2 linked regions of the Ramlibacter pinisoli genome follow. The protein of the gene in region 2 binds, or shares a complex with, the protein of the main gene of each other region. Links are inferred from orthologs where the notes say so. Each region holds a gene or a part of one and is shown on either strand. Other genes may lie near its edges. The genes, in order: dnaN and dnaX.

Evidence for each region.
Region 1: the proteins of dnaX (region 2) and dnaN are in contact, whole or in part, in a cryo-EM structure (PDB 8GIZ), measured with the Escherichia coli proteins. The link is inferred for Ramlibacter pinisoli from one-to-one orthologs.

The regions. Positions count from the first base shown.
Region 1 is NZ_WSEL01000011.1:17,705-24,697, forward strand. The notes cover bases 2,530-5,479. They hold dnaN (DNA polymerase III subunit beta), read right to left. Parts: upstream 4,583-5,479; coding sequence 3,476-4,582; downstream 2,530-3,475. Other genes in these bases: gyrB (DNA topoisomerase (ATP-hydrolyzing) subunit B), read right to left, coding at 2,530-3,266; dnaA (chromosomal replication initiator protein DnaA), read right to left, coding at 4,937-5,479. Also shown: GON04_RS25250 (DUF3800 domain-containing protein), read right to left, coding at 1-293; more of gyrB, read right to left, coding at 654-2,529; more of dnaA, read right to left, coding at 5,480-6,349; rpmH (50S ribosomal protein L34), read left to right, coding at 6,533-6,667. UniProt on the Escherichia coli protein: Confers DNA tethering and processivity to DNA polymerases and other proteins. Acts as a clamp, forming a ring around DNA (a reaction catalyzed by the clamp-loading complex) which diffuses in an ATP-independent manner freely and bidirectionally along dsDNA.
Region 2 is NZ_WSEL01000009.1:575,056-582,038, forward strand. What follows is about bases 2,365-5,304. They hold dnaX (DNA polymerase III subunit gamma/tau), read right to left. Parts: upstream 4,780-5,304; coding sequence 2,950-4,779; downstream 2,365-2,949. Other genes in these bases: recR (recombination mediator RecR), read right to left, coding at 2,365-2,547; GON04_RS17275 (YbaB/EbfC family nucleoid-associated protein), read right to left, coding at 2,581-2,913; GON04_RS26610 (hypothetical protein), read right to left, coding at 5,203-5,304. Outside these bases: GON04_RS17255 (ABC transporter ATP-binding protein), read right to left, coding at 1-342; GON04_RS17260 (ABC transporter substrate-binding protein), read right to left, coding at 346-1,392; GON04_RS17265 (MAPEG family protein), read right to left, coding at 1,508-1,921; more of recR, read right to left, coding at 1,960-2,364; more of GON04_RS26610, read right to left, coding at 5,305-6,195; GON04_RS17295 (hypothetical protein), read right to left, coding at 6,338-6,949. UniProt on the Escherichia coli protein: Part of the beta sliding clamp loading complex, which hydrolyzes ATP to load the beta clamp onto primed DNA to form the DNA replication pre-initiation complex.

The sequences.
Region 1 (6,993 bases), on a different replicon or contig from region 2:
GAGGGCAGCACCTTTTCGCTGTAGTGCCTCTTGTAGAACACGCAGAACGCGAGGACGAACACGGGATAGTTCGTGTCCAGCGTGGTCAAGCCATGATCACCGCTCTCGTCAACATAGACGATGAAGTTGCTGAACTTTCCTGGAGGGGGCGCCGCACCGGCGATCTCCGCTGGACCCGGTCGCTCCGATTCGAACAGCGCAAACTGCTGCGCAACCTCAGTCTGGTATTGGTGTGAGCGCTTACTGTCGGTGACAGCGCTGGAGAACTGAGCGTCATTCTCAGCTTTTGCCACGCGCTTTCTCACGTTTTGGGCCTACCTACACTGCCCCGCGCAACGTCATTTGTCAGGGCGAATGCGGTTTGCTCTCGATGAAGTCCGTGCCGCGCGGTACCTCGTCGCCCATCCGACGGAACTCGTCGAAATAGGCCAGGGGCTGCCGACGCGCGGAGTGGCATGGGGGAGACGGCCATGTCCGCGGGGTATCCCGGAAGGCTCGACCCATATCCCGAGAAATGCCCCCTCGAAGGCCCAGCTCTAAAGAGGAGCGGCCCAGCGCGGTAGTGTGTGCATACTAACATTTGGTCGCCTTCTGAAGAGCGGCAAAAGTTAGACACGAACTTCGGCAAATCTTTGCGCGCTTCGACAACTCACTCAGACGTCGATGTTCGCCGCCCGCAGGGCGTTGGTCTCGATGAAGTCCCGGCGCGGCTCCACGTCGTCTCCCATCAGCATCGTGAACACGCGGTCGGCCTCGATCGCGTCGTCGATCTGCACCTTCAGCAGGCGGCGCACGTTGGGGTCCATGGTGGTTTCCCACAGCTGCTCGGGGTTCATCTCGCCCAGGCCCTTGTAGCGCTGGCGGGCGGTGGAGCGCTCGGCTTCCGAGATCAGCCAGCGCATGGCCTGGCGGAAGTCGTTCACCTTCTCTTCCTTCTGGCGCTCGCCTTCGCCGCGCAGTACGCGCGCGCCCTCGTGCAGCAGGCCGCGGAAGGTGTCGGCGGCTTCGGCCAGGGCCTTGTAGTCGGCGCCGTGCACGAAGTCCTGCGTGATGACGCTGGACTTCACGTTGCCGTGGTGGCGGCGGCTGATGCGCAGGATGGGCTTGTCGGTGCGGGCGTCGAACTCGCTGGCCACTTCGGCCGGGGTGGCGTTGCTGACCTTGTCCAGTTCCTGCAGCTTAGTCTGCAGCGCGATGGCGGCCGCTTCGGCTTCCTGCACCGTGTCGAGGTTCAGGTGCACGCCGTCGGCGATGGCGCGCAGGGCCTCGCGGTCCATGAAGTTGGCCAGCCGGGCGATGACGGCCTCGGCGACCTGGTGCTTGCGCGCCAGTTCGGCCAGCGTCTCGCCGTTGATGACGGTGGGGTTGTCGCCACCGGTGCTGACGCTGGCGCCGTTCAACGCGATGCGCAGCAGGAAGCTGTCGAGGTCGCTCTGGCCCTGGAGGTACAGCTCCTCCTTGCCGGCCTTGACCTTGTACAGCGGCGGCTGCGCGATGTAGATGTGGCCGCGCTCCACCAGCTCGGGCATCTGGCGGTAGAAGAACGTGAGCAGCAGCGTGCGGATGTGGGCGCCGTCGACGTCGGCGTCGGTCATGATGATGATGCGGTGGTAGCGCAGCTTGGCGACGTTGAAGTCGTCGGTGTCGCCCTTGCCGTTGCTGTTGGCGGTGCCGGCCTTGCCGATGCCGGTGCCCAGCGCGGTGATCAGCGTCAGGATCTCGTTGCTGGTGAGCAGCTTCTCGTAGCGCGCCTTCTCCACGTTCAGGATCTTGCCGCGCAGCGGCAGGATGGCCTGGAACTTCCGGTCGCGGCCCTGCTTGGCGCTGCCGCCGGCGGAGTCGCCCTCGACGATGTAGATCTCGCACATCGCCGGGTCCTTCTCCTGGCAGTCGGCCAGCTTGCCCGGCAGGCCCATGCCGTCGAGCACGCCCTTGCGGCGCGTCATGTCGCGCGCCTTGCGCGCCGCCTCACGGGCGCGCGCCGCCTCGATGATCTTGCCGACGATGATCTTGGCGTCGTTGGGCCGCTCCTGCAGGAAGTCGCCCAGCGTGCGGGCCACCACGTCCTCGACCGGGCCGCGCACCTCGCTGGAGACCAGCTTGTCCTTGGTCTGGCTGGAGAACTTGGGCTCGGGCACCTTGACGCTCAGCACGCAGGTCAGGCCCTCGCGCATGTCGTCGCCGGTGACTTCGACCTTGGCCTTCTTGGCCAGCTCGGTGTCGTCGATGTACTTGTTGATGACGCGGGTCATCGCGGCGCGCAGGCCGGTGAGATGGGTGCCGCCGTCGCGCTGCGGAATGTTGTTGGTGAAGCAGAGGACCTGCTCGTTGTAGCCGCTGTTCCACTGCATGGCCACCTCGACACCGATGTTGGTGTTCTGGTCGCTCTGGCGGTCGCCCATGGCGTGGAACACGTTCGGGTGCAGGACGGTCTTGCCCTTGTTGATGAAGTCGACGAAGCCCTTGACGCCGCCGGCGCCCGAGAAGTCGTCGCTCTTGCCCGAGCGCTCGTCCACCAGCTTGATGTTGACGCCGTTGTTCAGGAACGAGAGCTCGCGCAGCCGCTTGGACAGGATCTCGTAGTGGAAGTCGTTGTTCTCCTTGAAGATCTCGGTGTCCGGCAGGAAGTGCACCTCGGTGCCGCGCTTGTCGGTGTCGCCCAGGATCTGCATCGGCCGCACTTCCACCCCGTCGCGCAGCTCGGTGACGGCGTTCTGCGGGAAGCCGCGGCTGAACTCCATGACGTGCACCTTGCCCTCGCGGCGCACCGTCAGGCGCAGCATCTTCGACAGTGCGTTGACGCAGCTGACCCCCACGCCGTGCAGGCCGCCCGAGACCTTGTAGCTGTTCTGGTTGAACTTGCCGCCGGCGTGCAGCTCGGTCAGGGCGATCTCGGCGGCCGAGCGCTTGGGCTCGTGCTTGTCGTCCATCTTGATGCCGGTGGGGATGCCGCGGCCGTTGTCCACCACGCTGATCGAGTTGTCGCTGTGGATGGTCACCACGATGTCGTCGCAGTGGCCGGCCAGGGCCTCGTCGATGGAGTTGTCGACCACCTCGAACACCAGGTGGTGCAGGCCGGTGCCGTCGGAGGTGTCGCCGATGTACATGCCCGGGCGCTTGCGCACGGCCTCCAGCCCTTCCAGGATCTGGATCGACGACTCGCCGTAGGCGGCGCTGGCGCCGGCCTGGTTGGTGTCGATGGTCGGCTGGAAGTTGGAGCTTTCCTCGCCCGCGGGGCCGGTGTTCACTTGGTTCGGGTCAGACATACAGGCAACTCTCTCGATCTCTTGAAGGACGGAACCCGCCGGCTTCGGCGGGTCCTGTCATGTCGGCTCATTTCCGCGTCATGGCGGGCTTGACCCGCCATCCATCCCCTGCCCGTTCCACCTCCCGGAGATGGATGCCGGGTCGAGCCCGGCATGACGGAGGTGCGAGGGGGCGTGGGCGGCGGTGGGCGCCGCGCGGTCCGGACCGGTCAAATCCGCATCGGCATCACCACGTACTTGAAGTTGGCGTCTTCCGGATTGGTGACGAGGGCCGAGCTGTTGCTGTCGGCCAGCTCGATCTTCACCATGTCCTGGTCCATGTTGGCCAGCGCGTCGATGAGGTAGGTGACGTTGAAGCCGATCTCGATGGCGTCGCCGCCGTAGTCGATGTCGAGCTCGTCGACCGCCTCTTCCTGCTCGGCGTTGTTGCTGGCCACGCGCAGCGTGCCCGGCTCGATGTTCAGGCGCACGCCCTTGAACTTCTCGCTGGTCAGGATGGCGGTGCGCTGCAGGCTGGCCAGCAGCGGCGCGCGGCCGAGCGTGACCGAGTTCTTGTGGTTCTTCGGGATCACGCGGTTGTAGTCGGGGAACTTGCCCTCGACCAGCTTGGTGACGAACTCCATGCCGCCGAACGAGAACTTGGCCTGGTTGCTGGCGAACTGCATCTCGATGGCGCCCTCGGCGTCGGACAGCAGGCGCTGCATCTCCAGCACGGTCTTGCGCGGCAGGATCACCTCCTGGCGGGGCACTTCCTTGTCGAGCGTGGCGCTGGCGAAGGCCAGGCGGTGGCCGTCGGTGGCCACCAGCGACAGCTGCTTGCCCTCGGCGACGAACAGGATGCCGTTGAGGTAGTAGCGGATGTCGTGCACCGCCATCGCGAACGACACCTGGGCCAGCAGGTCCTTCAGGGTCTTCTGCGGCACGCTGAAGGCGGGGCCGAACGAGGCCGCCTCCTGCACCAGCGGGAAGTCCTCGGCCGGCAGGGTCTGCAGCGTGAAGCGGCTCTTGCCGCCCTTGAGCAGCAGCTTGTTGGCGCTGGACTCCAGGCTGACGGTCTGGTCGGCCGGCATGGTGCGCAGGATGTCGATCAGCTTGCGCGCGCCCACGGTGGTGGTGAAGCTGCCGGTGTCACCGCCGACGTCGGCGGTGGTGCGGATCTGGATCTCGAGGTCGCTGGTCGTCAGCTGCACCTGTTCACCCGTCTTGCGAATCAGCACGTTGGCCAGGATCGGCAGGGTGTGCCGGCGCTCCACGATGCCCGCAACCGACTGCAGGACCGAGAGCACTTTGTCTTGGGTGGCCTTCAGGACGATCATGGTCTTCCTCTGTTCCTCTTATGCATTCTTTATCGAAGGGTGGTAGTCGCTGGGCAGGGAGCGCGTCCGCGCTGGACAAACGCCATTTTCCCCTTTTTCATCAAGCACTTGCCGTGCCCGCGACGCCGCTGGCAGGGGTGCTTGCGCCCGCAACGCCGTCATGCCGGGCTCGACCCGGCATCCATCTCCGGGGCGTGCCGAGAACCAGGGCCTGCAACGCGCACCGGGTGGCGCGGGCAACCGGGGATGGATTGCGGGTCGAGCCCGCAATGACGTGGAGGGAGGCCGTGCCCGGCCGGCGGCCGACGGGGGTGCTGGCGGGCGCTGCGACGGGGCGACGGCAGGCCATCGCGGTCAGCCCTTGAGCGTCTGTTCCAGCACGTGCAATTGCTGGTTCAACTCGGTGACGGTCTGGCGCTCGGCGGCGATCTTGCGCACCGCGTGCAGCACGGTGGTGTGGTCGCGGCCGCCAAAGAGTTCGCCGATCTCGGGCAGGCTCTTTTGCGTCAGCTCCTTGGCCAGGTACATGGCGATCTGGCGCGGGCGGGCGATGGAGGCCGGCCGCTTCTTGCTGTACATGTCGGCGACCTTGATCTTGTAGTAGTCGGCCACCGTCTTCTGGATGTTCTCGACGCTGATCTGCCGGTTCTGGATCGACAGCAGGTCGCGCAGCGCCTCGCGGGCCAGCTGGATGGAGATGTCCTTCTGGTTGAAGCGGCTGTAGGCCAGGATCTTGCGCAGGGCGCCTTCGAGCTCGCGCACGTTGGAGCGCACGTTCTTGGCCACGAAGAAGGCCACTTCCTCGGGCATCTCGGCGCTCTCGGCGCGGGCCTTGTTGATCAGGATGGCCACGCGCATCTCGAGCTCGGGCGGCTCGATGGCCACGGTCAGGCCCGAGTCGAAACGCGAGACCAGCCGTTCGTGGATGTCGGCCAGGCCCTTGGGATAGGTGTCCGACGTCATCACGATGTGGCTCTTCTTGGCCAGCAGGGCCTCGAAGGCGTTGAAGAACTCCTCCTGGGTGCGGTCCTTGTTGGCGAAGAACTGGACGTCGTCGATGAGCAGGAGGTCGAGCGAGTGGTACTTGTCCTTGAACTCGTCGAAGGTCTTGCGCTGGTAGGCCTTGACCACATCCGAGACGAACTGCTCGGCATGGATGTAGAGAACTTTGGAGCCCGGGCGGTCGGCCAGCAGCTTGTTACCCACAGCATGGACGAGGTGGGTCTTGCCCAGGCCGACGCCGCCGTAGATGAACAACGGGTTGTAGAGCTGGCCCGGCATGCCGGCCACGTGCATGGCCGCGGCGCGCGCCATGCGGTTGGCCGTGCCCTCCACCAGGGTGTCGAAGGTGAGCGCCGTGTTGAGCCGGTTCTTGAACTGGCCGGACTGGTTGTCGTCGGCGATGTCGGCCGGTTCGGCAGCCGGCATCAGCTCTGCCTGGGTGGGCGCGGCGTAAGTCTTGGCGGGGCTTTCGCGCTGAGCGAGCGCTAACTCAAGCTGCACCGGCTGGCCGTAGATCTTCTCCAGCGTGGCAGCGATGCGGCCGGCGTACTGGGCCCGCACCCAATCGAGCTTGAAGCGGTTGGCGACGAACAGCGTGACCTTGCTGAAGTCGTCGGAGACCTTGGCGGCGAGGGGCTTGATCCAGGTGTTGAACTGCTGTTCGGGCAACTCCTGGGCCAGCTGGTCCATGCAGGCCTGCCACAGGCTACCGCCCGCGTTCAGGGCGCCGCCGGCGGCCAGGCTGTCGCTGAACCCCTCACTCATACCCCTCCGTCACCTTGTGGATAGTTTTCATGCGCGCAAACGCTGCATTGTAAGTTCTCAAGGCGTTATCCACACCGGGTTTTTGCGGGGCGCGGGGGCCTCGCAACGTCTTGACACGCACCCCGTTCCTTGCTGGGGTGGCGCAAATCAGCGATAATCGTGGGTTCCTCGGAAAGCACCAACATGAAACGCACCTACCAACCCTCGAAAGTGCGCCGCGCTCGCACCCACGGCTTCCTGGTCCGCATGAAGACCCGCGGCGGCCGTGCCGTGATCAACGCCCGCCGCGCCAAGGGCCGCAAGCGCCTGGCCGTCTGAGTCGCCTGCGGGCGGCTAGCGGCAGGCACTGCCCGTGCAGCGGCTGAAGACCCGGGCGCAGTTCGAGGCCGTCATGGCCGCGGGCCGCACCGTCAGCCGCACAGAGCACTTTGCGCTGCACGCGGCTTCACTGGACATCGTCAGGCGTCCGGTTGATTCGTCAGAGCCTTCGCCGGAGCAGCCCGCGACCCAAGGTCGCTCGTCAGTGCAGCCCCCAGGGCCGCGGTCCGAAGCGGCTGCGACCGAAGGTCGCCTTGATGGACTGCCCGCAGGGCCGCGAACCAAAGGTTCGACGGCCCTGTTTGCTGTGCGCACGGAACCTTGGC
Region 2 (6,983 bases):
GGCATCGCCGGCGCCGCGATACTGCAGGCCGGCCATGACGTTCGCCAGCGCGCTGCGCCAGGGCATCAGGGCGTCGGACTGGAACATGTAGCCGGCCCGGCGGTTGGTGCCGGCCAGCGGCTCGCCGAACACCCGCACCTGGCCGGACGAGGGTTGCAGGAGGCCGGCCGCGACGTTCAGCAACGTCGACTTGCCGCAGCCGGTGGGGCCGACGACCGAGACGAACTCGCCGGCGGCCACCCGCAGGGTGGTGCCGCCGACGGCCGTGTAGCGCTGGCCGGGAGCGTCCTTCGACCGGAAAGTGACGGTGAGGTCGACGAGTTCGAGGGCGTCCGCAGCCATCCCTCAGGCTTTGAACTTGTCTTTGGCCCGGCGGGCGAACTCGTTGGTGTAGGTGCGGGCCAGGTTGATCTTGTCGACCTTGACCGTGGGCTCGAAGCTCGCCAGGGCCTTCAGCGCCGTGCGTGCGCCCTCCTCCGGCAGCAGGCCATCGAGGCAGATGGCCTCGCGCACCTTGTTGAAGGAGGCCAGGTAGAGGGCGCGGTCGCCCAGCAGGTAGCTGTCGGGGACGGTCTTGATGATGTCGCTCGGTCCCGCGGTCTGCAGCCACTTCAGGCCGTGCACGATGGCATTGGCCAGTGCCTGGCAGGTATTGGGGTACTTCTGGACGAATTCGACGTGCGTGTACAGGCAGGCGGCCGGCATCAGCCCGCCGAACACCTCCTGCGTGCCCTTGAGCGTGCGCGTGTCGCTGATGATCTTCACGTCGCCCTTCTGCTCGAGCATCGTCATGACCGGATCGATGTTGCTCATGGCATCGATCTGGCCGGAACGCAACGCCGCCAGCGCGCCGGCCGCCGTCCCCACGCCGACATAACTGACCTCGTTGGCCTTGATGCCGGCGCGCGAGAGCACCAGGTTGGAAACCATGTTGGTCGACGAACCGGGCGCGGTGACACCGATCTTCTTGCCCCGCAGGTCGGCCAGCGACGTGTAGCCCGACATGGTCTTGGTGGACACGCCCATCGCGATCTGCGGTGCGCGGCCCTGCAACACGATGGCCTCGATGAACTGGTTCTTGGCCTGCATGTTGATGGTGTGCTCGTACGCGCCGCTCACGATGTCGGCCGAGCCACCCACCAGCGCCTGCAGCGCGCGCGCGCCGCCGGAGAAGTCGGAGATTTCCACCTCGAGGCCTTCGGCGCGGAAGTAGCCGAGTTGCTCGGAGATGGTGAGGGGCAGGTAGTAGAACGCCGCCTTGCCGCCGACCGCCAGCGAGAGCCGGGGCTTCTCGATGCGCGCCTGCGCGCGCAAGGCGGGGACCGCCACTACCGCGACCGCCGCGCCGGCGGCGAGCGCGAAGCTGCGGCGGGTGATGGCGGGGGCAATCATCGGGGTTCTCCGGGGCGGCTGTCTCTCGTGCAACGAGGTTAGCCAAGGAGATCCCTGCACCGCATCGGGACCATCCCGTGCGGGTTTCCACGTAACCCCAGCGGGCAGCCGGGCGCTAGCGCAGGCCGGCCAGCAGGATGCCCACGTTCACCACGAACGCGAGGGCCCAAATGGCCGACCGGATGGTCGGCAGGCCGGCCACGTACATGGCGATGTAGACCACCCGCAGCGTGACGAAGACCACCGCCAGGATGTCCACCAGCGTCTGCGGCGCGGCCACCTGGTGGGCGATGACGACGGCTCCGATGAAGAACGGGAGCGCCTCGAAGCTGTTGGCCTGGGCGGCGTTCGCGCGCGCCCGCCAATCGGTGAGCTTGCCGAGCCACGCCCGGGGATCCTGGTTGTCGTACCCGCCCTGGCTGCGTGGCCGGCCGAATCCGCCCGACTTGGCCAGGTAGGCGCAGGCGTACGGCAGCAGCGCGGCGGCGAGCACGCACCAGTAGGCAACGGTGAAGCGGACAGGTCCCATCGTGGTCGTTCTTGTTGGAGTTGGTACGCCGCCCTGGCTCAGCGACGGTCGACGAGGGCGTGGGCGATGGTGCCCAGGTCCACGTATTCGAGCTCGCTGCCGGCCGGCACGCCGCGCGCGAGGCGCGTGACTTTCAGCCCGCGCTGCTTCAGGGCCTCGCCGATGACGTGCGCGGTGGCCTCGCCCTCGGCGGTGAAATTGGTCGCCAGGATGACCTCCTGGACGAGGCCGTCGGTGGCGCGCTGGAACAGCTTGCCCAGCCCGATGTCCTGGGGGCCGATGCCGTCCAGCGGACTGAGCTTGCCCATCAGCACGAAATAGCGGCCTCGGTACGCCGCAGTGCGCTCCAGCGCGGCCTGGTCGGCCGGCGTCTCGACCACACAGAGCTTGCTGGCATCGCGCTGCGGATCGCGGCAGGTCGGGCAGACCTCTTCCTCGGTGAAGGTGTGGCACAGGCTGCATTGCCGGATGCGGGCGGTCGCCTGCATCAGCGCCTGCGCGAGCAGCTGCGCGCCTTCGCGGTCGTGCTGCAGCAGGTGGTAGGCCATGCGCGACGCCGACTTCACGCCGACGCCGGGCAGGCGCCGCAAGGCGTCGACGAGTGCGTTGAGGGAGGGATCAGCCACGGCCGCCCGCCCGCGCGTCGCGCCCGTGCCCGCTCAAAACGGGAACTTCATGCCGCCGGGCAGGCCCGGCATGCCGGCAGTGATCTTGCCCATCTTCTCCTGCGAGGTCTCCTCGGCCTTGCGCACGGCGGCGTTGAAGGCGGCGGCGACCAGGTCTTCCAGCATGTCCTTGTCGTCGGCGAGCAGGCTGGGGTCGATGGCGACGCGCTTGACGTCGTGCTTGCACGTCATGGTGACCTTGACGAGGCCGGCGCCCGATTCCCCGGTGACCTCGATGGTCGCCAGTTCGTCCTGGGCTTTCTTCAGGTTGTCCTGCATGGCCTGGGCCTGTTTCATCAGGCCGGCCAGCTGTCCCTTGTTGAACATGCGTCGATTCCTTTGCGTGGTTGCCGCGTGCCGTAGCTACGCGGGCTTGATGCTTCCAGGCACGATTCTCGCGCCAAAGTCCCGCATCATCTGCTGCACGAACGGATCGTTCAGGATGACTTCCTCGGCGGCCTTCTGGCGCTCGGCTGCGGCAGCCGCGTTGCGGCGCGCGGGACTGTCGGTCACCGGCCCCACCTCGACCGCCAATGCCACGTCGTGCCCCGCCGCGCGCAGGGCGGTCTGCAGGCGCTCGCGCGCGGCCGGCTGGTTGAGCGATTCGCGCTCGACGCGCAGCAGCCAGTGCCCCGTGTCGCGGGCCACCAGCTGCGACTGCAGGCCCAGCTCGCGCACCAGCGCCGAGATGGCCTCCGCCGCCGCCAGCTGCTGCACCGTGGCATGCCAGAAATCGCCCTCTTCCGTCGCCACGAAACCGGTGGCCGGAGCCGACGCGGCCTCGCGCGCCGACTCGGGCTGCTGGCGCACCGGGACGCCGACCACCTCGCCGCCGCCCGCAGCGGGACGCTCGCGCGCCGGGGCTGCACCGCGCACGGCCGGCGGTTCGACCACGGGCAGCACGCGGCCGGGCGGAATGTTGTTGGCGGGCGCCGTGGCCGGGCGTGCCGGCGCGGCAGCGGGGGCCAGCGCCGCCGGAGCAACCACGGGGGGCGCGGCGGGTGCGCGAACCGGCGCGAGCGGCACCGCGGCAGGCGGCTCAACCGCCGGCCTGGCGTCGATCAGAGTTTTTTTTTCCGCCGCGGCGGTGGCCGTGCCGGGCTGGAAGGCGAGCAGCCGCAGCAGCACCATCGTGAGCGCGGCGTATTCGTCGGGGGCCAGGCCGAGCTCGGCACGGCCATGCAGGCACATCGTGTAGAGCAGCTGGGTCTCGTCGGCGGGCAGCAGGCCGGCCAGGCGCGTGACCTGCCCCGCGTCGGGGTCGGCGGCGTCGCCGGCTTCGGGCACCGCCTGCACGACCGCCATGCGCTGCAGCACGGCTGCCATTTCCTCCAGTGCGCCGGCGGCCGACAGGCCATTCAACCGCAGTTCCCCGGACACCGCCACCACGGTGCGGCCGTCGCCGGCGGCGAGCGCCTCGATCAGCCGGAACACGTGGCTGCGGTCGACGCTGCCCAGCATCTGGCGCACCGCCGGCTCGCGCAGGCCGCCACCACCGAAGGCGATGGCCTGGTCGGTGAGCGAGAGCGCGTCGCGCATGGAGCCCCGCGCGGCCCGCGCCAGCAGGCGCAGCGCCTGCGGGTCGGCCTCGACGCCCTCGGCCTGGAGCACGTTCGCCAGGTGGTCGTTGACCGTCTCGGGCGCCATCGGCCGCAGGTTGAACTGCAGGCAGCGCGAGAGCACGGTGACCGGCACCTTCTGCGGGTCGGTCGTCGCCAGCACGAACTTGAGGTACTCGGGCGGCTCTTCCAGCGTCTTGAGCATCGCGTTGAACGCGTGCCCGGTGAGCATGTGCACCTCGTCGATCATGAAGACCTTGAAGCGCCCCTGCACCGGCTTGTAGACCGCCTGTTCGAGCAGCGACTGGACCTCGTCGACGCCGCGGTTCGAGGCGGCGTCGAGCTCGGTGTAGTCGACGAACCGGCCGGAGTCGATGTCGGTGCAGGCCTGGCACACGCCGCACGGCGTGGCGGTGATGCCGCCCTGCCCGTCCGGGCCCTGGCAATTGAGCGACTTGGCCAGGATGCGCGAGACGGTGGTCTTGCCGACACCGCGCGTGCCGGTGAACAGGTAGGCGTGGTGCAACCGCTGCTGGGTCAGCGCGTTCGACAGCGCCTGGACGACGTGCTCCTGCCCCACCATCTCGCCGAAGGTCTTCGGCCGGTACTTGCGGGCGAGCACGAGATACGACATCGCGGCGATTCTAAGGGCCCGGTCCGACGAGCCCGGGCATCGCAGTCGCCTACAATCACCCCTGACGGGCCTCCCCGCATGGTGAAGCGGCCAACCGGGTCAGGTGGGGAACCAAGCAGCCCTAACTGTGGAGCCAGTGCCGGGGGTAAGGCTCGTCAACTTCCCCTCTCAGATGCCTTGCGGATCAAGCACTTAGCCGTGCTGGAGCGGTCCAAAAGGCGGCCTGTGTCACCTGACTGTGTCACCTCGGGTGCCTTCGCTGGCGAACCGAGCGCGAAAACTGCGCCTCGCCGTTGCTACTGGCGGCCGATTCCCTCGCTTCGATTGCGAGGATGGAACCGCCGGCACGGCGGAGCGACCTGACATCATTCGGCCGGCCACTGCGCCAGCTCTCGCGGCCGCTTCGATTTCCCTCGACGACAACTAGCCCCGCCCGTTACCCCGGCCGGAGTTGCCTGGTGCGGGCAGAGGTGCAGGAGCCGGTGTCGGCGCCGGCGTGGGGGCCGGAGTCGGCGCAGGCGTCGGCGCAGGCGTGGGGGCCGGAGTCGGCACCGGCAGGGGTGCCGGCGTCGGCGCAGGCCGGGGTGCCGCCGTCGGAGCCGGCGTTGGCGCAGGCCTGGGTGCCGCCGTCGGAGCCGGAGTCGGCGCAGGCCTGGGTGCCGCCGTGGGTGCCGGGGTCGGCGCCGGCGCAGCGACAGGCGCCGCGGAAACGGGAGTCACCTGGTCCGCGAAGGCGATGAAGCCAATCACCCGGTCCGGGCGCAGGGCCAGCGTGAACAGCCGCCTCGGCGCCCCGGTGGTATCCAGGTAGGCGACGCCCGAGATGGACGTGCCGTTCCCATGAAGGCAGTCGGCGCCCACGTAGGTGGCCGACAGCATGTAGACGTTCTTGCCGGTTGCGCGCGGGACCGCCTGGCCGGCCAGGGTGCACCCGGCGGAGGCCACCCAGGTGAAGCGCCCGATCGCGTCGATCACGGCGACGGTGTTTCCGCTCAGCTCGTACGTCCCCGCCAGGCCATTCGGCGTCGCGGCACTGTCGTAGCTGGCGTTGTAGGACAGAAAGAGGCGCCGGCCGGTGCTGGCGGTCGCGTCGAGGGCCGTGCGCGCCTGCACGCTGCCGACGAAGGTGGTCTCGGGCTGGAGGTTGTCCAGGAACGAGTAGTCGGTGACGGATGCATTGAGCGTGGTGCCCACGCCGCTGGCGACGCCCTGGATGGCGCCCTTGAGGCTGAAGCCGTCGGAGGCGATGCCCCAGGCCTGGCCGTCCTCCAGCACCACCAGGTCCTGCCGGTCACCGGCCGACGTGCGACCGAACCAGATCCCTTCGGCGTTGTTCCGGACGGCCACGGCTTGTGCCGTGCCCTGTTCGCTGGACCCACCGCCACCACCGCCGCACGCCGCCAGGACGAACGTCACGACCGCGGGAGTCAGGGTGCGCGGATTCCGGTACGACATCAGGCCACGTTACGGCGCGGCCGCCTCGCGCATGGGTCAGGCTTACAAGTCATTGCAGCGGAAACCCGTCGGCATCGGCCGAGCAGGTTCCGGGGCCGGGTCCTCAGGTCAGCAGCGGGCGCGGCAGGATTTCCCAGGAATCGGCCGGCTCCGTGGTCCGCACGGCTTGCCGTCCCTGGTACTCGGCCCAGGCGGTGAGGAACACCATGCCCACGAAGCCGCCGACGATGAGGAAGGGGTAGGCCATCAGGATCTCCGTCAGCGAGTACTTCCAGTTGAGCGGCCGGCCGATGCCCAGCAGGGCGGCATAGAACCAGGACACACCCGAGACCGAACCGACGAAGAGCGCCACCATCCGGCGCGGGAAGGTGAGCTTCATCAGGCTCCCGGCGCGGTGCAGGAACGGCATCACCTGCCGCTGCAGCACCATGCCGTTCAACGTCAGCAGGACCACCAGTGCGATCTTGGATTGCAGCTTGGGGTTGGCCAGCGTGCCGACGCCCTTGGCCAGGATGTCGAAGGAGACCAGCCCGATGCCGGTCAGCCAGAGCACGAGCAGCGCGCGCGAAATGGTCTTGTGCAGGTGGGTCAGGTGTTCTTCGTCCTGGGCGTCGGGTGTGGGCCGCAGCAGCCCCTTGATCATGGCGACGTCGCTGGTGAACACGAGGCCCAGGGCCACGCAGCAAGCGACGAGATGCAGGAAAACGATGCCCATGCGTATGAGTTCAGGATTCATTCCTCAAGGTCCT